2 regions of the Pseudorhodoplanes sp. genome follow, and region 1 is predicted to be linked to the other one. Evidence: predicted binding sites of a transcription regulator. Region 1 holds the regulator's gene; the other holds the start of a gene.
What was found. The regulator PhoB, encoded in region 1, activates phosphate uptake and scavenging genes when phosphate is short. The targets are predictions, from matches to a motif close to TGTCATNNANCTGTCAT.
Positions count from the first base shown of each region.

Region 2: AC5I5I_RS05925 (UDP-2,3-diacylglucosamine diphosphatase) is a predicted target of PhoB. The motif match lies at 4,292-4,308, and genes of this name have one in related genera.

Region 1 covers NZ_JCABZI010000013.1:189,877-204,490, reverse strand. Annotated here, with positions in the region: gene AC5I5I_RS19290 (aspartate aminotransferase family protein) at 1-850, opposite strand, end outside; gene AC5I5I_RS19285 (GcrA family cell cycle regulator) at 1,263-1,766, shown strand; gene phoB (phosphate regulon transcriptional regulator PhoB) at 1,827-2,543, opposite strand; gene phoU (phosphate signaling complex protein PhoU) at 2,558-3,280, opposite strand; gene pstB (phosphate ABC transporter ATP-binding protein PstB) at 3,306-4,115, opposite strand; partial or broken gene pstA (phosphate ABC transporter permease PstA) at 4,152-4,958, opposite strand; partial or broken gene AC5I5I_RS19260 (DUF3333 domain-containing protein) at 5,508-5,993, opposite strand; gene pstC (phosphate ABC transporter permease subunit PstC) at 5,986-7,353, opposite strand; gene AC5I5I_RS19250 (PstS family phosphate ABC transporter substrate-binding protein) at 7,459-8,514, opposite strand; gene AC5I5I_RS19245 (ATP-binding protein) at 8,666-9,991, opposite strand; gene AC5I5I_RS19240 (lysylphosphatidylglycerol synthase domain-containing protein) at 9,969-11,063, opposite strand; gene AC5I5I_RS19235 (ABC transporter substrate-binding protein) at 11,215-12,174, opposite strand; gene AC5I5I_RS19230 (Rieske 2Fe-2S domain-containing protein) at 12,247-13,554, opposite strand; gene AC5I5I_RS19225 (PDR/VanB family oxidoreductase) at 13,922-14,614, shown strand, end outside.
Region 2 covers NZ_JCABZI010000002.1:513,707-528,320, forward strand. Annotated here, with positions in the region: gene AC5I5I_RS05905 (MFS transporter) at 1-785, opposite strand, end outside; gene AC5I5I_RS05910 (hypothetical protein) at 784-1,389, shown strand; gene AC5I5I_RS05915 (threonine ammonia-lyase) at 1,391-2,365, opposite strand; gene AC5I5I_RS05920 (CHAD domain-containing protein) at 2,396-3,301, opposite strand; gene AC5I5I_RS05925 (UDP-2,3-diacylglucosamine diphosphatase) at 3,403-4,197, opposite strand; gene AC5I5I_RS05930 (glycosyltransferase) at 4,332-5,465, shown strand; gene AC5I5I_RS05935 (SDR family oxidoreductase) at 5,655-6,434, shown strand; gene AC5I5I_RS05940 (metallothionein) at 6,466-6,639, opposite strand; gene AC5I5I_RS05945 (YccF domain-containing protein) at 6,747-7,154, opposite strand; gene AC5I5I_RS05950 (CvpA family protein) at 7,306-7,821, shown strand; gene AC5I5I_RS05955 (choice-of-anchor I family protein) at 7,927-12,414, opposite strand; gene AC5I5I_RS05960 (amidohydrolase family protein) at 12,681-13,550, shown strand; gene AC5I5I_RS05965 (Bug family tripartite tricarboxylate transporter substrate binding protein) at 13,576-14,580, shown strand.

The sequences.
Region 1 (14,614 bases):
TGCCGACGCGCGTCGCCAGCGGATTGCCGCCGAAGGTCGAGCCATGGGTGCCGGCGGTCATGCCCTGGCCGGCTTCCGCAGTCGCAAGGCAGGCGCCGATCGGAAAGCCGCCGCCGAGCGCCTTGGCCAGCGCCATGATGTCGGGCGCGATCCCCGCGTGCATGTATCCGAACAATTCGCCGGTGCGGCCGATGCCGGTTTGCACCTCGTCGAACACCAGCATCAGGCCGTGCTCGTCACACAGCTTGCGCAGTTGGCGCAGGAATTCCGGCGGCACCACGCGCACACCGCCCTCGCCCTGGATCGGCTCGATCAGGATCGCGGCGGTGGTGTCGGAGATCGCCTTCTTCGTCGCTTCGAGATCGGCGAACGGCACCTGGATGAAGCCGCCGGCCACAGGGCCGAAGCCTTCGAGATATTTCGGCTGCCCGCCGGCAGCGAGCGTCGCCAGCGTGCGGCCGTGGAAGGCGCCTTCATAGGTAATGATGTCGACGCGCTCGGGATGACCGGAGACGGCGTGATATTTGCGCGCGGTCTTGATCGCACATTCCATCGCCTCGGCGCCGGAATTGCAGAAGAAGACGAGGTCCGCGAAGCTTGCGGCGCACAGCCGCTGTGCCAGGCGCTCCGCTTCCGGAATCCGGAACAGGTTGGAGACGTGCCAGACTTTCTGCGCCTGGTCGGTCAGCGCCTCGACCAGCACCGGATGCGCGTGACCCAGCACGTTGACCGCAACGCCCGATCCGAAGTCGAGATAGCGCTCGCCATTGGTCGCGGTCAGCCAGGCGCCCTCGCCCCGCTCGAAGGCAAGGTCGGCGCGGTTATAAGTCGGCAGAAGATTGGAGACCACGGCAGAACATCCGGCAGAAACTGGACCGGCAATGTCAGAGCATCAGCAGACAATGCCGGAGCCTAAACGAAATGTGCCGCCCCCGCGGGCGGCACTGCAACCGGCATTCTAGGGGCGGGCCGTAGGCTGTCAACCGAACCGCCCGGCCACGCGATGCCGCAGCGCTTCGAATAAGGCGGGGAAAACCTTGCGCTCTCCACAGCGACGATGGGTGCGCAGGGGGGGCGGACTCTTGCGGGCGAGTCCAGCGATTGTGTAGTGTCGCCCCTGTCAGATACGACATCTCGTGCGGCGGACAGGCAAGTAAGTACATCTGCGTGTGTGGCGTCCCGCTGGCAGCCTCAGGCTGTCCGGCGACGGGAAAGGATTCTGCGGACGGTATTCCCCTCCGCGGGGCAACAAGGAGAAACCCATGACGTGGACCGACGAACGGGTCGAGCAGCTCAAGAAGCTCTGGTCCGACGGCCTCTCGGCCTCCCAGATCGCGGCCGAACTGGGCGGGATCACCCGCAACGCGGTCATCGGCAAGGTGCATCGTCTGGGGCTCTCCGGCCGCACCAAGGCGCCGTCGTCCAGCGCGCCGCGGCAGCGAAAGCCGAGGGCGACCCATATGTTACGGGTGTCTCGTCCCGCCGTTCGCGGCAATACCGCGCTGGCCCAGGCCTTCGCCTATGACTACGAGATGGACGTCGAACCGGCCCAGGTCGAGAATGTCGTGCCGATCGGACAGCGCCGCACGCTTCTGGAACTGAACGAGCAGACCTGCAAATGGCCGATCGGCGACCCGGCGACGTCGGAATTCTATTTCTGCGGCGGTCCGTCCGTTAATGGTCTGCCCTATTGCGCCTACCACTCGCGTATCGCTTATCAGCCGCCGGCGGCGCGGCGGGACAAGCGCTCGGCAGGCGGGCGCTGACGCGCTCGCGCAGGGCGCCGCGGCGACCGGATCGACCAGACCAAGTCGGACAAGGTCAGATCAGGTGAGGTCCGCGCGCCCGAAGCGATCGTCGATCGCATAACCGGAGCCGCGCACGGTGCGGATCGGATCCCCGTCGCGGCCACGGTTGAGAGCCTTGCGCAGCCGCCCGACATGCACATCGACGGTACGCTCGTCGATATAGACCTCACTGCCCCACACGCCATCGAGCAATTGTTCCCGGGTAAACACGCGGCCGGGGCGCTCCATCAGAAATTCCAGAAGCCGGAACTCGGTCGGCCCGAGCTCTACGTCGCGGCCGGCGCGGGAGACCCGCTTCTTGACGCGATCGAGTTCGATTTCGCCCAGCGTCAACACGTCGGCCAGCCGCTCCGGCCGGGATCGCCGCAGCAGCGCCCGGATCCGTGCCACCAGTTCCGGGACCGAGAACGGCTTGACGATATAATCGTCGGCGCCGGTCGAAAGCCCGCGCACGCGCTCGCTCTCCTCGCCGCGCGCGGTCAGCATGATGATCGGCAGCGACTTGGTCTCGGGCCGCGCCCGCAGCCGCCGGCAGAGTTCGATGCCGGACAGTCCGGGCAACATCCAGTCGAGCACGACGAGATCGGGCGTGCTCTCGCGCAGCCTGGTATCGGCATCGTCACCGCGCGCGACGGTCTCGACGTCGTATCCTTCGGTCTCGAGGTTGTATCGCAGCAGCAGCGACAACGGCTCCTCGTCCTCAACGATCAGGATGCGCGCGGTCTGAGCGTTCATGTCGCTGCTTCCGTTCATCCCTGCGCCGCCTGCGCCGCCAATGGCGCAAAGCTGGTGGTATCGGCCTTCGGGCGTTCGGAAGTGATCGGCTCGCCCTTGATCATGTAATAGACGGTCTCGGCGATGTTGGTGGCATGGTCGCCCATCCGCTCGATATTTTTTGCCGAGAACAGGAGATGGATACAGAACGTGATGTTGCGCGGGTCTTCCATCATGTAGGTGAGCAATTCGCGGAACAGCGAGACGCACATGGCGTCGATTTCCTCGTCACGCTTCCACACATCCATGGCCTCGTCGACGTCGCGGGCGGCATAGGCGTCCAGCACGCGTTTGAGCTGGGTCAACACCAGAGACCCCATATGGTCGACGCCGCGGATGAGCTTCAGCGACGGATATTCACCCTCGAGGTCGAGTGCGCGCTTGCCGATATTCTTGGCGAGATCGCCGATGCGTTCGATTTCGTTGGCGACCCGCAAGGCGCTCACCACTTCACGAAGGTCGATGGCCATCGGCTGGCGGCGCGCAATCGTCAGGATCGCGCGCTCCTCGATCTCCCGCTGCAGCGCGTCGATCTGGGCATCGGCTGCGATCAGCTTGTTTGCGAGATCGATGTCGCGGCGGGTCAGCGCCTGCACTGCGTCCGCGATCTCCTTCTCGGCAAGGCCGCCCATTTCCGCAACCATGCGGTTGAGCTCCTGCAGATCGACGTCGAACGCCTTGGCGATGTGGTCAGCCATTGTCTTGGTCCTTGTCTGCAGCCGGTCAGCCGAAGCGGCCGGTGATGTAATCCTGGGTGCGGCGATCGCCCGGCGTCGTGAAGACGGTCTCGGTCGGGCCCTCCTCGACAAGAATGCCGAGATGGAAAAACGCGGTCCGCTGCGACACGCGGGCTGCCTGCTGCATCGAGTGCGTCACGATGATGATGGTGAAATTCCGCCGCAACTCATCGATCAGTTCCTCGATGCGAGCGGTCGCGATCGGATCGAGCGCGGAGCATGGTTCGTCCATCAGAATCACTTCAGGACCGACCGCAATCGCCCGCGCGATGCACAGCCGCTGCTGCTGGCCGCCTGACAGGCTGGTACCGGAATCGTCCAGACGATCCTTGACCTCTTCCCATAGCCCGGCGCGCTTCAGGCTGGATGTCACGATCTCGTCGAGTTCGGATTTCGAACGAGCGATCCCGTGGATGCGCGGACCATAGGCGACGTTTTCGTAGATCGATTTCGGGAATGGATTGGGCTTTTGGAACACCATGCCGACACGCGCGCGCAGTTGTACGACGTCCAGCGACTTGTCGTAAATATCGAGGTCGTCGATATCGATCTTGCCGGTCACCCGCGCAACCGGGATGGTGTCGTTCATCCGGTTGATGCAGCGAAGGAAGGTCGACTTGCCGCAGCCGGACGGGCCGATGAAAGCCATCACCGACCGCGCCGGGATATCCACGTTGACGTCTTTCAGGGCGTGCTTGTCGCCGTAATAGACGTTGACGTTCCGCGCCGTGACCTTGGGCTTGGCCTGCGTACCGGCGATATCGATCGCAGCGGCCGAGGCGGCGGGTTGAACCATTGCGTCCATAGCCAGCATCTCCTAACTCCCAATGACTTACCAGCGCCGCTCGAAGCGTTTGCGCAAGAGAATTGCGGTCCCGTTCATAAGGAACAAGAACGCCAGCAGCACCATGATCGCGGCTGCCGTTCGCGCCTGGAAACCGACTTCCGGCAGATCCGACCAGAGATAGATCTGGACCGGCAACACAGTCGCGGCGTCGACAATGCTCGTTGCAGGCTCGACGATGAAGGCGACCATGCCGATCATCAAGAGCGGCGCCGTCTCGCCGAGCGCGTGCGCCATGCCGATGATCGTGCCGGTCATTATTCCGGGCATCGCCAGTGGCAGGATGTGGTGGAAGATCGCCTGCTGTTGCGAGGCGCCGACACCCAGCGCCGCCTCCTTGATCGAGGGCGGAACCGCCTTGAGCGCGGCACGCGAGGCGATGATGATAGTCGGCAATACGAGCAGTGCCAGCACCAGTCCACCGACGAGCGGCGCCGATCGCGGGAGTCCGAAGAAATTCAGGAACATCGCCAAGCCCAGCAGACCGAACACGATCGACGGAACCGCCGCGAGGTTATTGATGTTGACCTCGATGACTTCAGTGATCCGGTTCTTGGGGGCAAATTCTTCGAGATAGATGGCGCCAGCGACACCGATTGGGAGACACAGCACGAGGGTTACAGCGAGCGTGAGCAGGGAGCCCACCAGCGCACCGCGAATACCAGCCAGTTCCGGCTCGCGGCTGTCGCCCGCAGTAAAGAAGCGCCAGTTGAAGCGGCTCTCGATAACGCCTTTCGCCTTCAGGCTCTCGAGCCAAGTGACGACGCGATCGTTAACCCGGCGGCTCGCCTCGGGCGTCTCATAAATCACGACCTGCCAGCTTTTCGGAGTCGCCGGGTTGGCGGACGTCAGCGGAATGACAGCCTCGCCCTTGATGGATCCCGAACTGACCTCCGCGACTTTCACGACGCCGCCATTGATGGCGACCAAAAGGCTCGGAAGACGCTCGTTTAGCGTTTCCGGTGCGGATGCGTTCGAATAGCGGGCGCGCATCTCTGCAACACTATCGAGCAATTCCTTGGCGCGGCTTCCGAGAGACGTCGCCTCGTCGGCCGCTGCGGCGATCTGTCCCTCAAGCGTTCCGATGCGACCGGCGTCGTTCGATGCCCTCGCGGCTGCAAGCGTGGTTTCCAGTTCCGCCTTGCGCGCGACGGCGCGGTTCGACAAACCCTGCAGCCGCTCCGCCTCCGACTGCTCGGCGCGGGCACGGGTGGTCAGACCTTGCTTCACCAGCGCAAGCGTGTTGGCGAAGTCGCTGGACGTGGAAGTGATTTCGATCTCGCCGTTTGTAGCGCTGGGTGTGGCCGTCCCGACCCCGGGCGTCCTGGCAATCCGGGTCCCGATTCCCTTGAAGTAAAGGTCAGCGTCCGATGACATCAGCACCGGAACGGTGATCGTTTGACCGATCAACGCGGGATCCGCAACAACGCGTTCCCTCAGATAATCGGCGGCGCCAGATGACAGGAGACCATCCAGCTGGCGGCGCTGGATTCGATCCTTTGCATCGGGAAACTCGGCACGCAATGCGTTGCGCACCAGTGCCTGAAAGTCGCCCGCCCTGATATCGGCCGGATTGCGCGAGCCCTTGGGGTCGATCTCCGCCGCATCGACGGTGATCTTCATCATCATCACATTCTGCGTGAATGCCGGGTAGCCTTTGATCACGATGTCGGTCAGCACCACGACCAGAAAGAGAGCCGTTATGCCGATCGCGGCGAGACCATAGAACCGGAAGCGGCTCTCGGCGCGATAGCGGGCCTTGATGCGCGCGCGAGCAGCGTCGGTTCCAAGGTCGATCGAGCGGACGCCCGGAAGGCTGGTGTCAGTCATATTGTTCCCGATACCGTTTTACGATCTGCATCGCGATGACGTTGAGCGTCAGCGTGAAGAAGAACAGGACGAAACCGAGCGCGAAGGCGGCAAGCGTCTTTGCACTTTCAAATTCCTGGTCGCCCACCAGAATGGTCTTGATCTGCACCGTGAAGGTGGTGACCGCCTCCAGCGGGTTGAACGTAAGATTGGCGGCGAGCCCGGCAGCCATCACCACGATCATGGTTTCGCCGACCGCGCGGCTGATTGCCAGCATGAATGCCGAGACGATACCGGGCAGCGCCGCCGGCAGCACGACCTTCTTGATGGTTTCGGAGTGGGTTGCGCCCATCCCATAGGAGCCGTCGCGGAGCGATTGCGGCACCGCGTTGATGACGTCATCCGACAGCGACGACACGAACGGGATGATCATCATGCCCATCACGATGCCCGCGGCGAGCGCGCTTTCGGAGGCGACATTGAGGCCGAGCGCTTCGCCCGCGGTGCGCACCCAGGGCGCCAGGCTGAGCGCGGCAAAGAAACCGAGCACCACGGTCGGGATGCCGGCCAGGATTTCGAGGAGCGGCTTCGCCCAGGCCCGGAACCGCGGCGTGGCGTATTCCGCCATGTAGATCGCGGCAAACAAGCCGATCGGCCCGGCGATCAGCATCGCGATGAACGTAATCAGAAGCGTGCCGGTGACCAGCGGAATAATGCCGAAGGCGCCGGACGAGCCGGCCTGGTCGGCCCGGATCGCGGTCTGCGGAGACCATTGCGTCCCGAATATGAAATCGAGCGGCGAAACCTTCTGGAAGAAGCGCACGGTCTCGAACAGCACCGAGAACACGATGCCGATGGTGGTCAGCACCGCGACGCAGGCGGCGGCCAGCAGCACATATTTGACGATGGTCTCGACATGGTTGCGGGCGCGGAACTGAACCGACAGCATACGCAGGCCATAGGCAAGACCCAGCAAACCAAAAATCCAGCCGCCGCCGACGATGATGGTATTGGTCCATGAACGAAGCGACGCATAAACGTCTGCTGCGTTCTTCAGCGCCACGCTCGGCTGGCCGGAATAGCGGCCGGATGCCACCGCGATGATGTCGCGCAAAGCGGCGCCGCGCTTCAGATCGTCGTCGAGCAATGCCGGATCGAGCGCGCTGATCGCCTGCGTGTTCACAATGCGGTCGGCGATCGGCACTGCGACCACCAGGATCAGCAACATCGGGATCAGAATGCTGATGACGACAAACGAGCCGTGATAAGAGGGGCGCGAATGCAGCGAGGCTGATCGTTCGGCAGTCGCGGCGCGCGACCGGCCGAACAGATATCCGACGACGACCAGTACGGCCAAGCCCAGGAAATACAGCGACGTCATCGCCTCAACCCTTCAACAGACAAAACAGATGGTATCGGCGGACTTCTTTCGGCCGCCTGAAGAGAGAGGGCGGTCGCGCATGGCGACCGCCCCTGTCACGTTTTGTCAGGAACCGAGCGCATCGAGAGAGACGGGTTTCATCTCTATGATGGCCTTGCGTACCGCATCGGCTTCCGCCTTTGGCAGCGTGACGAGGCCCTTCTTGGCCAGATAGCCATCTTCACCCAGAGCCTTGGGCGAAACGTACTCGGCCGCAAACTTATCGATACCAGGCACGACGCCAACGTGCGCCTTTTTGAGGTAGACGAACATGCGGCGCGAACCCGGATACTTGTCGGCGGTGATGGTGTCGAATTCCGGAACGACGCCATTCAGCGGCACGCCGCGCAGCTTGGCCGAGTTCTCTTCAAGGAACGAGAAGCCGAACACGCCGAATGCGTTCTTGTTCTGATCGAGCTTGGCAACGATCAGGTTGTCGTTTTCGCCGGCTTCCACATAGGCCCCGTCCTCACGCAGGGTTTTCCACACGCGGTCGAAAGCCTTCGGGTCAGACTTCTTCATCGCAGCCAGCGCCGGAATCTGCTCAGCGCCCTTTTCCAGCAGCAACTCGTGGAAAGAATCGCGGGTGCCGGAGGTCGGCGGCGGGCCAAGCACTTCGATCTTGGTGTTCGGCAGCGACTTGTCGATGTCCGACCACATCTTGTTCGGGTTCGGGATCAGCTTGCCGTCGGGACCGGGCACTTCCTTGGCAACTGCCAAAAGCAACTGCGGCAGGGTCAACTTGACCGGGGTGCCCTGCTTCGACTGAGCGACGGTGAGCCCGTCAAACCCGATGTTGATCTCGACGACGTCCTTGACGCCGTTCTTCTGGCACATTTCCAGTTCGCTCTTCTTCATGCGGCGCGAGGCATTGGTCGCGTCCGGGTGCTCGACGCCGACACCGGCGCAGAACAGCTTCATGCCACCGCCGGTGCCGGTGGATTCCACGACCGGGGTCTTGACGCCACCGGTCTTGCCGAGTTGCTCGGCAACGGCGGTGGTGAACGGGTAAACGGTAGACGAACCGACGATACGAATCTGGTCGCGGGCCTCGGCGGCACCGGCGAACATCGCACCGGCCGCCACGAGCGCAAACGCGCCGGCGAAGGTCGTATGTTTCAAGGTCTCTCTCCTTCGTTATGTGCCGGGCGGGAGCGGGTGTCGCTGAAGGCTGGGGGAAGCCCGTCCGGTCGCCCCGGTCACTAGGGGTGACATGCCGAAGCTTCTATGACGCCTGGATGACAGCTGGATGACAGCGCAACCGACTGATATTTCATCCGATTTTTCGCTGAACCGGGCTGACGCCTGTGGACATCGGCATCCGGACGGTAAAAGTCGCGCCTTCCCCAGACCGGCTTTCGATGGTCAGCCGGCCGCGATGCCGGTTCATGATGTGCTTGACCAGGGCCAGCCCGAGGCCGGTGCCGCCCTGCTCGCGGCTTTCGGCAACGTCGACCCGATAAAACCGCTCGGTGAGCCTGGGCAGATGCTCCGCCGCAATGCCCGGCCCGTAATCGCGTACCGACGCCACCGCTTCCTCGCCGCCGCTGACCGCGAAGGCACGCGACAGCGTGATCTCAACGCGCTTGCCCGAGGCGCCGTATTTCAGCGCGTTTTCGACCAGATTTTCGAATACGCGAGTGAGTTCGTCGCGGCTGCCGGACACGATCAGCGGCTCCTTCGGCGCGTCGATGGTGATGGCGACGTCGCGATCGCGGGCGAGCATCTGCAGCGAATCGACCACCTGACGCACGATCGGCAGCAATTCGACCGGCGTTTCCGGGCGCACATGGGCGGAAAGTTCGATCCGCGACAGCGACAGCAGGTCGTCGATCAACCGGGCCATGCGCTTGGCCTGCGCCTCCATGATGTCGAGGAACCGCTCGCGCGCCGCGGTGTCGTTACGGGCCGCGCCCTTCAGCGTCTCGATAAAGCCCGACAATGACGCGAGCGGCGTGCGTAATTCGTGGCTGGCATTGGCCACGAAATCGACCCGCATTTCCTCCACCCGGCGTATCGCCGTCAGGTCGCGGAAGGTCAGCAGCAGCCGGGTTGTCGTGTCCGACACCCTGTCGGAGCGGAGCGGCGTGACGAAGACCTCGAACCATCGCTCGGATGGCACCCGTTCGGAGAATTCGGCGCGCTCGGGTTTACGCCCGAGCGCAGCGCGCCGGATCGCGTCGATGACGTCCGGAATGCGAAGCGCGAGCGACACGGGCTCACCCCGGCGCAAGGCCGGAGCGATCGCACTCGCCGACGCGTTCATGGTCACGACCCGCCCGTCGGCTTCCATCAGCACGGTGGGGTCCGGCAAGGCCGCGATCACGTCGGTAATGAGGTGGTCGCCCGGTTGCGCGGGCGCTGCCGCGGGCTGGACCGGCGCCAGACGCCGCCGGCTGCGACGGCTGAAATACCAGGCGGCGGCCAGCACCACCGCGATGGCCGGAATGCCGATCGCGGCGCTCAGATCACCGCGTGAAAGCGGAATGACAATCGCCACGACCGCAACCGCGGCCATCAGCCATGAATCATAACGACCGGCGCGAGATTCCGGCTCCTCGGCAACACGCCCCTGCTCACCGTTTCGTTCCATCGTCATTGGACGGCTTCCGGACGTGAGACTTTCCATCCGCCGCGTTTGCGTCGCTCGCGGGCGGCGACGCCAGCACGTCGACGGCAATGTCGCCGAGCGGCGGGACGCGGTTCGACATCATCCCCTTGATGATCTCGCGCGCGCCCAGGATCGCAAGCGCAAGCGCGAAGGGAATGATGTAATACAACAACCTGAACAGCAGCAAACTGGCGAGCAATTCTTCCCTCTCGAACTGCCAGAGCGCCAGCAGCATGGCGGCGTCGAACACGCCGAGCCCGCCGGGTGAATGGCTGGCAAAGCCGAGCAGTGTCGCGGATACGAAAATCACCGCCAGCATGATGAAATTGATGTGCGGCTGGTCCGGCAACAAGAGATACATGGCAGCGGCGCAGCAACCCAGATCGACGATGCCGATGACGATCTGAAGGAAGGTGAGCGGCCCGCCCGGCAGCGTCACCTGCCAGCCGTCGCGGCCGATCGTGCGTGGCCGAACCCAGACCCAGATCACATAGGCGGTAAGCACCACGATGGTGATTCCCGCCAGCGTCCGGTTAAACCATTCCGGCAGGTGGTTGATGGCGCTCGCCGCCTCCGGCGCATAGAAGATGCCGAGACCGAGCACCGTCGCATTGCCGAGCCAGAATGTCAGGCCGGCCACGAAGCAGATTTTGGCCACTTCCACGGCGCTGACGCCGTGTGCCGAATAGACCCGGTAGCGGACCGCCCCTCCGGTAAAGGCGCTGGCGCCGACATTGTGACCGACCGAATAGCTGGTGAAGCCCGCGAGCGCCGCCGTCGAGTATGGCACGTCGCTGCGGCCGATCGTGCGGACCGCAAACAGGTCGTAGAAGGTCAGCGTGAAATAGCCGAAGCCGACGAACAGCGCCGCCAGCCAGAAGTCCTTGGGGTCGGTCGCCCGGATCGCCTTGAAGACCTCAGCGATATCGATGCCGCGCAACATGCGGTAGAGAACGACAGCGGCAACCGCAATGATGAGGACGCTGAGCGCAAACCCTATCCGGTGCCAGCCGATCTTATCGCTGATAAAGCGCGCCATCGCGCGCAGCATTTCAAGCATACAGAACCCCGCAGGCCCCCGGTCGTTCTGATTTTTACCGGGCCGCGGCGAGGGTACTAGCAGAAGTCCGGGGATGCAGGCAAAGGCGGCAAGAAACCGCACGATTGCGGGCCTTGACGGCCCGCAATCGGACGTGACGCAATCCGCTCCACTAGCGCGGCGGAATCTGGATCAGCTCGGCCAGCTGCTCCTTGGTCAGTTCATTGGCGGTGAACTTGAGCGCGACCGCATCCTTCACAATGGTGTCGAGACCCGTAATCTGGTCTGGATCGACGGACGATTTCGGAAAGAAGTCGTCGCGGGTGCGGCGGGCCTTGGCCTCCGGGATCTTCAGCCAGTCGGCATAAACCTTCAGCCCGGCATCCGTGTACATGAAGTCGATGGTCTCACGATAAGCCTTCATGTAACGGTCGATCGCGCTCTTTTTCGCCTGCAGCACGGGAGCCGTGGTCGCCAGGAGGCGCACGGTTTGGCCCTTGAACGCGTCGGCATCATTGCCGGAGGCGAGAATACGAATTTGCTTCTGGTCGAGTTGATCGAGCCCGAAGGGCGGGGCCGCCCAACCGACATCGATCTGGCCGGACATCACCTGGGTCAGTGTGCCGGGAGGGCCACCGGTCGCCGTCGGCTTCGCCGACAGACCGTATTGCTTCATGAAGGCGGTAACGATGCCGTGGGTCGAAGAGCCATTGGTGGAATAGGCCAATGTCTTGCCGGACGTGTCCTTCAGCGACTTGATGGGCGAATCCGACTTCACATACCAGTAGAGATCGGAGGCTCCCGTCGTCTCGGCACCGATGATCCGCACCGGCGCGCCTTTCGAATAGGCGCTCAGCACGCCCATGATGCCGGCCGCAACGCCGATATCGACGCTGCCGGAAATCGTGGCCTGCAGCGTTTCGCCGGCCCCCTGGGTATAGACGATTTCGAGTTCGAGGCCGTGCTTCTTGAAGATGCCAGCAAGCTGGCCGACCTCCGAGATCGACGTGTCCCAGTTGCCGCGCTGACCGACCGCCAGCTTCAGCTTGTCCTGCGCGACTGATGGCTGCGCCCCAAACAGAAGGCCGGCAGCAACAAGTCCGAGCAGCGGACCGAACGTCCGTTTCTTCATTCATTCCTCCCAGTGCGATTTCGCCTTCTTGTCGAGACGTCGTGTATGGTCATTGAAGCCGCTGTTGCGGCGTTACGCAACCTTCTCCCGATCCTGATCGGACGGGACCGTAAAGCTTCGCCAGTTGGTCGATTTCGGCACGATGCCTTCGAATGAGCGGATCTTGCTCTGCGGCACGTGGGGTGTGGTGCGTCCGATCGCGACTCCGGTATCCTGCATCTGACGTGCCGCGTCGACCATCAGCTTGCGGAATTCCACCACCGCGAGATCGCTGGCGCCAAGCCGCTCCTTGGTGCGGTCGGCAATCGGACCCATGGTTTCCCACATCGCGATGTCCTGATTGGGAATGCCCTTGATGCCGGTGAAATCGCCGAGCCGCATGGCATTGCGGTCCTGCCGGTAGTTGTTGGCGCGCGTCCGCAGATTGTTGAAGCCGCGATCGAGATCGATGCCGGGCTGCGCAACATTGAATTTGCGCCAGACTTCCTGGTCGATCCCGGCCTTGTTCGCCCAGTCGGCGTCCTTGTCGCTCCAGGCGATGAAATGGAACACGGTGTTCTCGTCATCCGCCGGGACCAGCACGGTCGCAACATTGTATTCGTTGTTCGGCGGAATCAGCGCGGTGAACGGCGCGACATAGACCGTCACCCGCACGTAATCGTTCACATTGGCATTGGCGATCGGGCGGCGGATCGCCGCATAGTGAAAGCCGAAGCTGGTGCGCTCGACCTGCAGGCGTGGCGCCTTGTCGGTCGAGGGCCGCAGCCAATGCGTATCGACGGCCTTCGCCGCATCAACCTTGGCGGGCTTCATGTCGGAGGAATGCAGGCTCGACGAATGCGCCGAATCGATCTGCCCCTCCAGGATTTGCGCCCAGTTACAGCCGACATGGATCTTCACGATCGAAACCTGGGCATTCTGCGTCGGCGCGAAGGCCGGCGGCTCGAACTCCGGCATCGTCTCGGCGGGACCCATATAGGTCCAGACGAAGCCGCCCCATTCGCGCGCGGGATAGGCCTTGACCTTCACCTTCTCGGCGAAGCCGCTCTCCGGCGGCTCGGACGCCATCTCAACCACGTTGCCGTCCACGTCCATCTTCCAGCCGTGATAAAGGCAGCGCAGGCCGCATTCCTCATTGCGGCCGAAAGCAAGCGACACCCGGCGATGCGGGCAATACTCATCGATGATCCCGAGCTTTCCGTCGCTGTCGCGGAACACCACGAGGTCCTCGCCAATCAACCTGACCTTCAGCGGCGCGCCGTCGGGCTCCGCCACTTCTTCAATCAGGCAGGCCGGCATCCAGTGGCGGCGCATGATCTGACCCATCGGCGCGTCGCCCTCGACGCGGCACAGCAGGTCGTTTTCCTCTGCGGTCATCATCGGCTTGCCTCCCAAGCGTAGCTTCAAAGGGCCACCGACCGGGTTGGCCCCGGGAGAAAATATTAGCCCTCTAAGTTTTTATCCTATAGTCATTCCAGCCTGCTTGTCGAGTGGAGCGGATTTGACATTCGCCATCCGCGCGACCCAGGCTCAACAGGCGAATGTCAAATCCAAAGCTCCACTCGAATCCAATACTTGCTAGTGGTCCTTGATTCTAACATTCGCAAGAGAGCCTGCCGAGAAGGGATGCGAATGTTAGAATCGGACCACTAGACGGAGTGATGCGGCGATTGTGCATCGCACCAGAATTTGCGACCAGAAAGCTCCAGCGACCAGAAACCAGTTACTTGCAACAAGTCATCCCGCCATGAGTTCGATCCCGACAGCCGATATCCCCGTTCGCGTCACCCGCGCCGAAAAAATCGCCGACGGCATCCATCTTTACGAGATGCGCCGCAAGGACGGCGGTGAACTGCCGGCCTTTACCGCCGGCTCCCACATCAATCTTCACGTTCCGAACGGCTTGATGCGGAAATACTCGCTGTGCAGCGACCCGGCTGCGCGCGATCACTACTGCATCGCCGTCAAGCGGGAGGACAATGGCCGCGGCGGCTCGATCTATCTCATCGACCATACGAAGGAAGGCGACGAGTGGTTCATCTCGGCACCGGACAACGCCTTCGCCTTGCCGCAGCGCGGCGATCACTTCATCTTCATCGCCGGCGGCATCGGCATCACGCCGTTTATCGCGATGATTCATGCGTTGAAGAACGATCCGTCGAAGAAATTCAGGCTCTATTATTGTTCGCGGACACCGGACATGACCGCGTTCCGGGAGGAACTGAGCGCTCCCGAATTCAAGGGCAAGGTTTTCATCCATTACGATGGCGGCGACCCGGCCAAGGCCCTCGATCTCTGGCCAATCGTGGAGGAACGCAAAAACCGCGAGCATCTTTATTGCTGCGGCCCGCGCGGGCTGATGGAGGCCGTGCGCGACGCCACCGGCCATTGGTCGTCCACGGCGATCCATTTCGAAGCCTTCAGCGAAGCGGATGCGCGG
Region 2 (14,614 bases), on a different contig from region 1:
CCCGACAACGCAAACAGCAGGATTTCTGCGGTCACCCCGAGCGCCCAGAGCGCGCCGATGGCCACGCCGTCGAAGCCGGCGGCTTTCCAGGCAATGGTCGAGAAGCCGTAATAGACCGCATGGCTGGACTGGATCAGACTCGCGGCCACGACAATCGCGGCGAAGCGCGGATTGCGCCACAGCGGTCGATCGGGTTCGGCGCCGGCGGCGCGCGGGGCGATCGGTGGCTGCGGCATCAGTATCAGCGAAATGCCGGCGGCCGCCATCGCGGGGACCGCGATCAGCCAGATCAGGTTGCGGGCATCGATCAGGTCGAACGCTACGCCCGCCCCGAGATTGGCCAGGATGAAGAAGATCGAACCCCACAGCCGGACCGGTCCGTAGGCGGCGCCCCGCGCGCGCAATCCGCGCAGCGTGTAGGCATCCATCAGCGCCGCCGACGGAACATGGACGAAAGCCGTGAACACTGCCAGCGCCACGATCAGCCATGGCAACGAAGCCAGCCCGAGCGCGGTGAAGCCAAGCGCGGTCGCCATCGCCGAGGTTATGATTGCGGTCCGCAGGCCGAGCCGCCCGTCGGCGGCGCCGGTCGCGACCGGCACCGAAATAACCCGCAGCAACGCGGTGGCGGCGAGGATCGCGCCGACCTGTCCGGCATCGAAGCCGCTGGCCTGCAGCCAGACCGGAAAGAACGGCAGATGCACCCCGAGCAAAACGTAGGACGCGGCGTAGAAAAATGCGGCCCTCAGGGCAAAACCGTCGCGGGATCGCGTATTGTCAATCATGCTCGCGAATCATGCCCCGGCACCGAACGATTCGCCGCAAGGCGATTCGGATTATGAGACAATTCTCACCGCGCTGACGGAAAGCGCGCGCGGCCGGGCGTTCCTGCAGGAATTCCTGCAGCGAAACCGGAGCGCCGACACCACGTCGCTGCTGACGGCGATCCGGCGGATCGAGGGACTTTTGACAGCCGGAAGCCTCGAACCGGACCAACCCCAAAACGAGAACGGGACCGGGGTCAGTCATATCGCCCCGGCGGACAATGCGCCGCTTGTGGAAGCCGCATCGCAAGACCGCGCGATGATGTCCGGCAGCGTAGAAGGCGAGCCGACGTCAGCCTCCGAAGCCCCGCAGTCCGGGACGTTCGCAACCGAGATGCTGCGGATCGAGGTCGCATCGGCAGACGTCGCGGAGATTGACGGCGTCTCGGTGGAGATTACGGAATGTCGGGCCGCCGCGATCGAATATCCGGCGCCTCAATTGCCGGACTCCGCGGCACCGGCCGGCGCTGCGGCGCCGGCGGAACGCATCAAGACAGAACCGCGCGACCCGTTTGCCGACTTCTACGCGCTGTCCAACGAGGAAAAGATCGCGCTGTTTACCTGAGCTAAGCCGCGATGATGCGCGAGAACAGGTCCGGGTCGACATTGCCGCCGGACAGGATCGCGACCACCACCTTGCCCTTCACATCCGGCCGCCCAGCCAGCAGCGCCGCCAGGCCGATCGCGCCGCCCGGCTCCACCACGAGCTTCAGCTCGCGCCAGGCGAACGCCACCGCCGCCTCGACCTCGCTGTCGCTTGCGGTGACGCCCTTGCCGATCAGCCGCTGCGTGATCGGAAAGGTGAGTTCGCCCGGCGTATTGCTCATCAGCGCATCGCAGATGGTGCCGCTCAGTCGCGCATTGCGTTCGCGCTGCCCGCTCGCGAACGAACGCGCCATGTCGTCGAAGCCGTCTGGTTCGGCGGTATAGAAATCGGCGTCCGGCACCATGGTCTTGATCGCGAGTGAAATCCCGGCGGCCAGTCCGCCGCCGGAACAGCCGACCACCACCACATCCGGCTTGAGGCCGAGCGCATCGAGGTCCTGCACGATCTCGCGCCCGACCGTGCCCTGCCCCGCAATCACCATCGGGTCGTCGAACGGCGGCACGATGATGGCGCCGCGGCTGTCGGCGATCTTCTGCGCGATCGCTGCGCGGTCCTCGGTGTTGCGGTCATACAGCACGACCTCGGCGCCGAGCGCCGCGGTGCGCTCGCGCTTGGGCTTCGGCGCATCGGACGGCATCACGATCACTGCTGGCATCCCGAGCAGCCTCGCCGCCGCCGCAACGCCCTGCGCATGATTGCCAGACGAATAGGCCACCACGCCGGCGCGGCGGCCTTCGGACGGGATCGTCGCGCAGCGGTTATACGCGCCGCGAAACTTGAACGAGCCCATGCGCTGCAGAATTTCGGCCTTGAGATAGACGCTGGCGCCGACGCGCTCGTCGAGCAGCGGCGAGCGGATCAGCGGAGTGCGAACCGCCACACCCGAAATCCGGCCCGCGGCGCTCTCGATATCGGCGGCAGTGATGGCGTCCATCGCGTCAAGGTAACGCGCACCGCGCGCAATTCAATCGTCCTCCTGCGCATCCCACAGCGCTTCGAGCCGCCGCCGGAACCCTTTCGGCGGTTCCGCGAACAGCCGGGTCGCGAGGCGCCGTGCGGCCTGCACATGCTCGGCCTGCCGGTGCGCGATGATCGGCGTCAGTTTCGACCGCCAATGCGCCAGCGGCTGGTGCGGCTCAGCCTTCGCGGTGAGCATTTCGAGATCCTGATACTTGCCGAGCCGTGTCCGCAACCGCTGCGCCTCGTCCACCCACAGGCGCGCAAAACGCGGCCAGACCGGCTCGATCAGTTCCATCTGATAGCGGTGCTCGACCACCCGGCGGCGCAGATCGTGCAGATCCTCGCCCTCGGCCTCGCTCCAGTTTCGCGGAAAGGTCCGGCGTGCCCGCCGATAGGTCGTGGTCAGCATGTCGGCGAGATCGGCGAAGGTGAGCGCGTCAAGATCCCACTGCGACACCTGCCAGGACGCGGCGGTCAGGTAGTCCGACAGGTTTTGCTGGATGTCCTCGGTCCAGATGTTGCGCTCGTTTTCCGCACGCAACGCTTCGAGCCGGCCGCGGATGGTGGCGCATGACCGCGCCGGCAGCGCGATCGGCAATCCGGCGCTGGCTTCGATCGCATCGTCCAGCGCATCGATCGCCGATTGCGCATCGCGCGCCACCGTCAGGCGGCGCGCCAGGTCGCGCGCCTGGAATCGCAGAGCCTGCCCGGATTCGCCGAGATGCGGGGCCATCATCCGCAGGAGCGCACGCCAGCGTTTCAGGGCACGGCGGATGTCATGCACCTTGGTAGTCGGGTCGCGATCCGGATCGGTCAGGATCGCCTGCGCCTGAGCGACGGCGCCGGCGGCGATATCGCGCAACGCGCCGCCAACCGGGTCACCGGGGCTCAGGGCGGACCGAACATCCATCGGGGATCACTCTCGCGGGAACCTAAGTCGGCGATCGGCCAAGCATGCGGCCTGGCAATTGGCTGGAAATCAAGTCCGCCATCATAGCCGAGTTCCGGACGTCAGGCCGCCCGAATCTCGGCGAGTTCGGGAATATCGACCGAGGGCGTTTCCTCGGTCCAGTGGATAATTTCCAGCCGTCCGTCATGGTGCTCGGCGACCGCGGTGCAGCTTTCCACCCAGTCGCCGCAATTGACGTAGCGGATGCCGAAATCGTCGTGGATCACGGCGTGGTGGATGTGGCCGCAAACCACTCCCTGCGCGTCGTGCTTCTTCGCGTCCGCCGCGAGCGCCCGCTCGTATTCGCCGATATAGGAAACCGCGTTCTTGACCTTGAGCTTCGCCCATTGCGACAGCGACCAATAGCCGAGGCCGAGCGCGCGGCGGATTTCGTTCAGGATCCGGTTGAGGGTGAGTGCGAAATCGTAGGCCTTGTCGCCCAGCAATGCGAGCCAGCGCGCCTGCGTGACCACGAGATCGAAATGGTCGCCGTGCACGATCAGGTAATTGCGCCCGTCCGCGCCCTTGTGCACCGCGTGTTCGACCACATCGATGCCGCCGAAATGGGTGCCGTAATAGCCGCGCAGGAACTCGTCGTGGTTGCCCGGGATATAGACGATGCGACTTCCCTTGCGCGCCTTGCGCAAGAGCTTCTGCACCACGTCGTTATGCGATTGCGGCCAGTACCAGTTCGACTTCAGCGCCCAGCCATCGATGATGTCGCCGACCAGGTAGATCGTGTCGGCCTCGTGCCAGCGGAGGAAGTCGAGCAGCTTGCCGGCCTGGCAACCGCGGGCGCCAAGATGCACGTCGGAAATGAAGAGCGCGCGGTAGTGTCGCGGCCGGGTCGGTGTCATCAGCACATGAATGCCGTTCGCGTTTCGTTATGCGCCTCGTCTCACATTGTCATTGCCGTTTGATGACAACGCGCTACGCGCAATGCCTGAGACTCGTCATCAGCATGTCATCGCCTCCCGGCAGAATTCACCGAATGAGCATTGTCATTCCCGCTTTGGCCCTGTTCGCAGCGCTTGCGCTGGCGCTTCATCTCGCGAGCGTGGCGGTCGCCATGCGCAAGTGCCGGCCCGATCAGCCAGTCCTCGACGCCCCGCACGATTCGGTGCCGGTCAGCATCGTGCTGCCGGTCTGCGGCATCGAGAATTACATCGAGGATACGCTGCGCTCGGCCTTCCGGCTCGACTATCCGCGCTATGAACTGATCATCTGCGCGGCGCGCCCGGACGATCCCGCAGTGCCGCTGGTGCAGCGGCTGATGGCCGACCATCCCTGGATCGATGCGCGTCTGCTCATCGGCGACGAGCGGATCAGCGACAACCCCAAGCTCAACAACGTCTTCAAGGGCTGGCGCGAGACCACCTATCCGTTCGTCGCGATCTGCGACAGCAACGTGCTGCTGCCGCGTGACTATATCCAGCGCTTGCTGTCGAAATTCGATCCGCAGACCGGCCTCGTCTGCTCGCCGCCGATCGGCTGCCGCCCCGACGGCTTTTTCGCCGAAGTCGAATGCGCGATGCTGAACAATTACCAGGCTCGCTGGCAATGCTTCGCCGACTCCGTCGGCTTCGGCTTCGCACAGGGCAAGACGCTGTTCTGGCGCAAGAGCGATCTCGAGAGCGCCGGCGGCATCCGCGCACTGGGTGCCGAATCGGCGGAGGACGCGGCCTGCACCAAGATCGTCCGCAATCTCGGCTTGCGGGTGCGGCTGATGGAGCCGCCGGTCCGCCAGCCGCTCGGCTATCGGCGTGCGGTCGATGTCTGGAAGCGGCAGCGGCGCTGGGCGCGGTTGCGACGCGCAAGCTTCCCGCTCTGTTTCTCGATCGAAATCGTCTCCGGCTCGCTCGCCCCGCTCACGGCGCTGGTCGCGGCGGCGCTGCTGGCCGGGCTGCCGGCGTTTCTGCCGGCACTGGCTTTCCTGGCGGTCTGGTATGGCGCCGAATGGATGCTGTCAGTGAAAGCCGGCTGGCACGTCTCGCGCTGGTCGATCGCAAGCTACATGCTGCGCGACCTGATGCTGCCGGTGCTCTACGTCAATGCCTGGCTCGGCCGCGGCTTCGAATGGCGCGGCAACGACATGCGCGCGGTCGAGGGCGCGAGGCTGTCGTAGTCGCGCTCACGAGCTGCGTTCAATCGCCGCGCGGATCTGCCCCGTCACATTTCTTCTTGTCATGCGCCGCGCAGGCGGGGCATCCAGTAGCACAGCTTAAGTGCTATCAGTGCTGGATCGCCCGCCGGAGCCTGTCACGGGCCGCGCTTCGCGCGGACCCGTTGGCGGGCGATGACACGGAGACACGGAATGAATTTCGGAATTGCCGGCCGCAAGGCCATCGTCTGTGCCTCGAGCCGCGGGCTCGGCTATGGCTGCGCCATGGCGCTGGCGCAGGAAGGCTGCGAGGTCGTGATCAACGGCCGCGACGTGGCGCGGCTCGCGGCGGCCGCCGACGAGATCGCAAAGGCCACCGGCGCGAAAATCATCCCTGTGGCCGCCGATGTCGCGACTCCCGACGGCCAGAAGGCGCTGTTCGCCGCCTGCCCCGAGCCCGACATCCTGGTGAACAACAATGCCGGTCCGCCGATGCGCGACTTCCGCGAATTGTCGCGCGAGCAGATCATCGACGGCGTGGTCGCCAACATGGTGGTGGCGATCGAACTGATCCAGAAGGCGATCGACCCGATGATTTCCAAGAAATTCGGCCGCATCGTCAACATCACCTCGGCTACGGTGAAGGCGCCGTTGGCCGGGCTCGACCTGTCGTCCGGCGCGCGTGCGGGACTGACGGCGTTTCTGGCGGGCGTTGCGCGCTCGGTCGCGGCGTCAAATGTGACGATCAACTTCATCCTGCCCGGCACCTTCGATACCGACCGACTCGTCTCCAATCTCGAAGGAAATGCCAAGCGCCAGAACCTGTCTTACGAGCAGGCACGGGTGAACCGCATGAACGGCGTGCCGGCCAAGCGCTTCGGCACCAAGGAGGAATTCGGCGCCGCCTGCGCGTTCCTGTGTTCCGAGCAGGCAGGCTACATCACCGGGCAAAACCTCCTGATCGACGGCGGAGTCTATCCCGCCGCGTTCTGATCAGGGGCGGCCTCTGCAGGCGTAATATTCGTCAGCCGTGGCAGGTGCAGCCGGCATGGTGGCAGCCGGCGCCGTCCTTGTGATGGTTCGCGCATTCCTTGCTGCAGTAAAGCCGCTCGTTCTTGGTGACGGCCGCCTTGGTGTTCACCACGCAGATGCAATCGCTGCATGCGCATTTGACCATCGTAACGTCGACCGGTGCCATTTGAACCTCCGCGTGATCCGCATCGTGTGAGTCGGATCACGCTAGCAAAGGGGCGCGCTGTTATACTATCACGACGCGACACTGCGGGTTCGCAGCTTTCGCCGCTGTCAGTCGGCCGGTACGATCATCTTGCCGATCGGCCACAGCGCGATGCCGGCCAGCTTCAGATGCGCCCATGCGAACGGGATGCCGATGATGGTGATCGCAAGCCCGATGGCGGTGATCACATGCCCGAGCGCCAACCACCAGCCGGCCAGCAGCAACCAGATGATATTGCCGAGCGTCCCGAACCCGCTGGTTCCGACATCCTCCCGGCCCAGATACTCGTCGCGCGACACAGCCCTCTGCCCGAACGGCAGCAGCGCATAGAAGCCGATATTGAAAGCGGCGCGCGCCCACGGCAGGCCGACGATCGTGATCGCCATGAGGATGGTGGCGATCCACCAGCCGATGGCCATCCACAGGCCGCCGAACACGATCCACAGCACATTCAGCAGAATTGACAGAAGCGGCATTGGCGTCTCCCGAGCGGGAACAATGCCGCTCCGGCGTTAAGATTGAGTACCGCCGCCCGATAATCAAGCCGGGCCCGATCAATCTTTGCGGAATCGTTTGACCGAGCCGATTAAGCGGAATGTTTACGCTGCCGCGCTAGCGTGGCGGCGCATGAACATCTTCGATGCCATCGTCATCGGCGCAACGCTTGTTGCCGTCGTCATGGGCTATCGATCCGGGCTGTTGCGCAGCCTGGCGACAATCTTCGGATATCTGCTGGCGGCGCCGGTCGCCGTGGTGGTCGCCCCGAAACTGGCGCCGCTGATCATGACGCAGCCGCTGTCAACGGACGGGCCGGGCATCGCGCTGTTCGCCGCGGTTTTTCTGGGCGTCGGCTTCGTGACAGCGGCCTTGCTGCGCAACGCGGTGGGGCTCGCCGCCGGCGACGATGTCAGCGTGCCCGACCGCACCGCCGGAGCGGTTCTGGGTGCGGTGCGAATTCTGCTGCTGGCCGTGCTGATGGTGCTGATCTTCGAGCGCATCATTCCGCCGAAGCGTGAGCCGGCATGGCTCGCCCAGTCGCAGTTGCGACCGCTGCTCGCGGCCGCGGGCGAACAGGGCGTACGCACGCTGCCGGCCGATGTCGGCGCGCATATTGACCGGCTGAAAAAGCAACGCGGGATCTAGACCGCTCCGCCCGCGCTGCGGCGCAATTTCGTCCCCCGATTTCCAGAAAATAGAACGGGCCGGCGCAAGGCCGGCCCGTTCGGTCGTTCCGTAACGCCGCGACGCTTACACGAAGGTGAAGTCGTCGACGTGCAGAAGCGAGACATCCTTGACCTTCAGGACGATCGAATCCGCACCCGCGGCAATGGTGAGCGTGTTGCCATTGTCTGTGGTCGCGGCCAGCACGGCATTGAAATCGGCGAAGATCGATGAGTCGAACTGGATCACGTCGCCACCGCCCTTCATGAAGCCCCGGAAATCCCTGATTTCGTCATTGCCGAAACCGGGCGCGAACACGAAGGTATCGTTGCCGGAGCCGCCGGTCATGACATCGTCGCCAGCGCCGCCAATCAGCGTGTCATCGCCGGAATCGCCCTTCAGGACATCGTCGCCAAGGCCGCCCTCGAGGGTGTCGTTGCCCGAGCCGCCAGTGAGGATGTCGTTGGCCGCTCCGCCCTGCAGGGTGTCGTCGCCCGCGCCACCGTCCAGGCGATCCGCCCCCTCGCCGCCGGTCAGGATGTCGTTGCCCCTGCCGCCGTCGAGCCTGTCGTTGCCGATCCCGCCGTCGAGCGTGTCGTCGCCGTTACCGCCGGGCAGCCTGTTGTTGCCGGCATTTCCGGTGATGACATTGTTTTCGCTGTTTCCGGTGCCCTTGAGGTCGGCATTCCCGGTCAGGATCAGGTTCTCGACGAATTTCGGCAGTTGGAAGTTGATCGCTGTCTGGACAGTGTCGACTCCTTCGCCGTCCAGTTCGATCACCTTGCTGCCCTTGCCGACGATGTAGGTGTCGTCGCCATCGCCGCCAGTCATCTTGTGCTTGCCGACGCTGCCATCGAGCGTGTCGTCGCCGATGCCGCCGACAAGAGCTTCTTTGCCGCTGGTTCCGATGATGGGTGCCGACGCGAACACGTCCTCCTCGCGCTGGGTGATATTCTGGATGCGGGTATCCAGATTCACCGGCGTGTCGGCGTCGTTGAAGGCGGTTTCCGCGGTGCCGTGGAATTCCTGCATGTACGCCGCAAGAGCGTCCTGTTCGCCGAGCGCATTGCCCGGCAGGACCGCCGTGAAGTCGAGCGCCTCGTCGACCGGCGCCGACAACGTGCCGTCCTCGAGCAGATAACGGAAGTTCGAGCCGTTCGCCTTCATCGGATAGCCGTCGCCGCCCTGCGCCAGGAACGAGAGCGTGACGACGGTGATGACCGACGGTGTGCCCGAGAGCAGCACGCCATCGTCGTACAGCTTGGCGATGACCCGGCCATTCTCGTCGATCAGCGCGATGTCGGACACGCGGCTGCCGGCGGGCGCGGTTGGATCGAACGAGAACTTGACGCCGCCCAGCTGCGGGAAGCGACCCTGATTGCCGTAGAGTGCAACGCCGTGTTCGAGGATGGCCTTCAGCCCTTGCGCATTCGTGTCGAACGCCATCAGCTTGTTGTCGAAGCGCAGCGAATTCTCGATATCGAGCTGCGAGACGCCGCCTTCATCCTTGACGCCAGGATTTTCGGCCGGCGGCAGCTTGTCGATGTCGCCGGTGACCGGATCGGGCAGCGACAGCGAGCCGATCTGCGCGCGAATGCCGCCGCCATTCTTCAGCGATACCACGAAGGTGTCGTCGCCCGCGCTCGCCTGCTTGAAAGCATAGGCGTTGGCATCCGCCGAGAGGTTGCCGAGATTGGTTTCCTCGTTGCGGACGAAGGCGCGCTCGCCTTCGAGATACACATCGGTGAAGCCGAAAACGTTGCCGTCCTTGTCGTCGATAACACCCTGCACCGCATCGGTGATCAGCTTGACGTCGCCGCCCTTGGTGCCGTCGGCAAAGGCCGTGGTGTCGAGATCCTCAACATCGACGCCCCACGCTTCCGCGACATTCTCCTCGGTCGAGGCATAGGCGCCGTTGATCGCCTCATTCGCCGTGATGCTGTCAAGGATGATGTCGCCGTTGGCATCGAAATCGACCACCAGACGGCCGAGATAGGTGAACTCGTTGTCGGTGTTGACGATCATCGTGGTCTTGCCGTCGAGATCGGTGACGGTCAGCGGATAGTCGCCCTGGAACACATCGTCATGGCCGGGGAAGGCCACCGCTTCGTCGTCATCATCGCCGAGCCGGGTATTGGAGCCGGCCGCGAGAATGATATCGACCCCGCGCAGCTTGGACGCGAGCAACTGCTCGTTGCCGATCTGCTGCAGATGCGCCATCAGGATGATCTTGTTGATGCCCTCGGCGATCAGCTCGTCGATGATCGGCTGCAGCTGCGCCGCCAGAAGGTCCATGTCGTCTGTTTCACCATTGGCGCCGGGGCCGGTCGGGAAGCCCTTCACCTCGGTGCCGGAGGGCGACGAGATCGCCTCCAGAATCTGCGTGGTCGCGGCCACGAGACCGATTTTCTCGCCACCCTTCTCGATCACGGTCGCGGGCGCGATCCGGCCCTTCAGCGTGCTTGCTTCCGCGACATCCGTCGCGGTCGGATTGCCGGCGCCGTCAAGCGTGTTGGTGAAGCGCGGGTTCAACGCGCTGTCGCCGGAGAAATCGAGGTTGGCGGACATGTACGGGAAGGCGGCGCCGACCCAGCCGCTGCCGGGCGTGAAGGTCGCGGCGAACGCATTCGAGCCGAGGTCGAATTCGTGATTGCCGATGGTCGAGGCTTCGACCCCGATGATGTTGTGGATCGCGATGTCGGCCGCGCCGATCGGCACCGTGCTGCCGATGGTCGAACCGGTGGTGGCATTGATCGCTGCGGCCACGCTCGGATCGGTACCGGCCGCGAGGAACGGTCCCGGCAGGAAGTTGTCGCCGCCTGCGAGAATGAGGGTGTTGGAGAAATCGTCGTCGAACGCATCGACCAGCGCAGCGAGATTGGGCGCGGTCGTCGAGGCCAGAAGTCCAGCCTCGGCGTCGGCGAAATGCAGCAGCTGCAGCGTGTAGCGCTGCGGCTCGATCTCGAACACTTCGACTGTCCCTGAGATCTCGTTCGTGGTCAGCAGCAGCGCCTTGCCGTTCGGGCTGTCGACCGCCTCGATGAACTGCACGGTTTCCGGTCCAAGGTGGACCGTGGACGACGGCAGGTACGTGGTGAATTCCGCGCTGTCGGGATTGGTGACGTCATACACCATCACGCCGCCCTGCCGCTCCAGCGCAACGAAGGCGTAGAAGCGTCCACCGAGATTGGCGACGGTGATGCCTTCCGGCTCGCCTGCCTTGTCGTCGGAGCGCGCATCGAAGGTCGAGGCGTCACCGGTCTGGTTGTTGTTGAACAGCGTCGGATATTGCTCGGCGATGATCTTTTCGAATTCGCCGCCGCTTTCGAACACCTTGACGACGTCGCCGTCGGATTCCTGCTTGAAGATGGTGAAGCCGCGGCCGCCGAAGGCATAAATTTCCTCGAGGCCGTTGGCGGGATTGCCGTCCGTATCGCCATCGATGGTCGAGACGTTGAGGCGCCCCGCCAAATCCTCGTGCTTGAGTAACGCCTCGTTCGCACCGAACACATCGTTGTTCAGATCACGGGTCGACAGGCGCGCGATGTCGCTGTCGTCGCTGCGGGCATCGCCCTCGTTCGCGGTGGCAAAATAGGTGGTGCCGCCGATCGTCCATGTGGCGATCGCATCCGGCATCAGGATGCCCTTGATCGGGGCCAGGCTTGGCTGGATCGCGCCAAGGCTCGAACCGCCGGAGCCGGCGCCGTCGCGATCGGAATAATCGCCTTCGTTACCGGCAATGGCGTGGTCGACATAGCCGAGCGGCACGAAGCGCTCCAGCAACGGCGTGGTGCCGGTGATATCGAATTGCGCGACGGTGTTGGCTTTTTGCAGCGTGACGAAAGCCGTGGTGCCGTCCTTCGAGATCGTGATGTATTCCGGTTCGAGATCGACCGAGGCGTCCTTGCCGGGCGTGATGCGCACGCCCTGCGCGCGCAACGCCGCTTCCTGTCCGTCGAACGCCGCAAAGCCCGTGGTTGAGACCGAGGCGTTTGCCACGCCCGCCGACAGGTCGATCAGCGACACCGAGCCCGGGGCATCGATACCAGTGTCGGTATCGCGCTCGCCCTCGTTGGCGACCAGCAGCTTCTGGCCGTCGGCAGTGAACACCAGCATGTCCGGCAGCGCACCGACCTCGACGATGTTGAGCAGATCGCCGGTGGTGGCGTCGAAGAACGCGACGAATCCATTGTCGCTCTTGACCGCGTTTTCGACCGCAACCGCCAGCACGTTGTTCGACACGGCCAGCGAGTTGATGCCGCCGAAATCGGGGACGACGGCGTCGACGTCGATATTACCCAGCAGCGTCGGCGCGGCCGGATTGGAGAAATCTACAATTTGGACGAGACCGTCGTCGCCTGGGGTCCCGGCATCCTCGAAATTCGCCATCACGAACAGCTTTTGCTGCGTCTTGTCGTAGACCACGACTTCTGCAGTTTCCTCGCCGAGGCCGCTGGCATAGGCGCCGATCGATGTGACGTTGAGCGCGTTCGTCCCTGTGGGAGTCGTCAGCGAGCCCGCTAACGTTGAATCGGCGTTGTTCTGAATTGTGATGCCGTCGATCTGGATGGACATGCGCGCTCCCCATTGGCCTGACGCAAGGCGGCCGACGGGCCCCCTGCCCGCCAGCGGCGCGGATATGAGAGCCGCGCAATGACAGAGCGATGACTTGACGATGAAGGGACGGATTCCGTCCAAAGCTCCGCGCGCGAGACGCAAGGCGACGCGATGCGTGTGACGCTGCGGCGACTAAACCGGCAAAGGATTGACCGCGCGCGACGTGATTTATATGGTTTCACTATAACGATAATATTTTCGCCATAGCGAAATATGAGGAACGCTTGACCAAGCCATGTCCCGGGGCGCCGAGCGCCACCGCGCCGTCATTCGAAATGCCCGCGGGCGCCACCGACTGCCACGTCCATGTCATGGGCCCCTATGACCGCTATCCGCTGGCGGAGCAGCGCGCCTATACCGCGCCGGAAGCCCCACTCCCTGTCTTTCTCGACATGCTGCGCATTATGGGGCTGGAACGCGCGGTGATCGCGCATGTCTCCGCGCATGGCACCGATCTGCGGGTCACGCTCGATGCGATCCGCGAGATCGGCGACGCAGCGCGCGGCACCATCATGCTGACGCCGTCGATGACGGATGCCGATCTCAGACAATTCCACGCGCAGGGCATCCGCGGGATCCGGCTCTCTCATGCCTTCGGCTATGACGTCACCGAGGACACGCTGAAAAACGCCGGGAAACGCGTCGCCGATCTCGGCTGGCATATCGCGATCTGGCCTTCGAGCCTCGACGAATTGCGGCTGATCGCGCGCACCAGCACCACGCTGGCGGTGCCGGTGGTGCTCGACCATCTGGCCGGGCATTGTTGGGACCCGGCGCGCGGCATCGATCAGGACGGCTTTAGCGAGCTGCTCGCATTGCTGTCATCGGGCCGCGCGTTCCTGAAGCTGTCCGCGATGCATCGTTCCACCCGCGAGATTTTTCCGTGGCCGGCGTTGATCCCGTTCGGCCAGGCGCTGGTGGCCGAAGTCCCTGAGCGTCTGCTGTGGGCGAGCGACTGGCCGCATGTCGGTTGCTGGGACGGCAACATGCCGCAATCGCACGAGTTGCTCGACTGGCTGCCGCGCATCGGCGCCGATGAAGCAAAACGTAAGCGCATCCTGGTCGACAATCCGGCCGGGCTTTACGGATTCTGAGAACAAGAAACACTGAGGACGCACCATGAATCGCGAGATCAATCGCCGCGAAGCTCTTCTCACAATCGCAGGCGCACTCACCGCCCCGCTTGTCGGCACCTCGGCGCTGTTCGCGCAGACGATCGACAAGTCGAAGCCGGTCCGTTTCCTGGTCGGCTTTCCCGCCGGCGGCTCTGTCGACATGGTGGCGCGGCTTGTCGCCGAACAAATGCGCGCCGATCTCGGCATCACCGCGATCGTTGAAAATATCTCCGGCGCCGGCGGCCGCATTGCCATCGAACGGGCGAAAGCCAGCGCGCCGGACGGCACCACCATCCTGGTGACGCCGGCGGCGATGATGACGCTCTATCCGCTGATCTTCTCGAAACTGAACTACGATCCGATCAAGGACTTCGTCCCGGTCGCGCCGCTGGTCACGCTGGAATTCTCGCTGATCGTCACCGGCGCGGTGCCGCAGGACGTCAAGACGCTGGCCGACCTGATCGCCTGGTACAAGGCGAACCCGTCGAAAGGATCCTACGCCCATGGCAGCGCCGGCTCGCCGATGCATTTCATCGGCGCGATGCTGGCCGATCACGCCAAGCTCGACCTCACCCATATCCCCTATCGCGGCGCGCCACCGATGCTGCAGGACGCGCTGAGCGGACAGGTCGCGGTCGCCGTCACCACCGTGACGGACTCGCTGCCGCATATCCAGGGCGGCAAGCTGCGTGCGGTCGCGGTCAGCGGCAAGGATCGCTCGAAATATCTCCCCGATGTGCCGACCTTCGCCGAACAGGGCGCCGCCGGGATCGTGGTCGAAGACTGGTTCGGCATGTTCGTCCCGGCCGGCACGCCGATGCCGATCGTCGAGCAGCTCAATGCCGCGATCAGCAAGGCGCTGACCGCGCCCGCGATCCGCGATCGGCTGACGCAACTCGCCTATATCCCGGCCGGCGGCTCGCAGGCCGAATTCGTCAAGCGGCTGCGCGCCGACATCGACAAATGGACGCCGGTGGTGAAATCGACCGGCTTCAGGATCGAGGAGTAGCGTTCCGAAGACGGCGGAACCCGTCGCCAGCCGC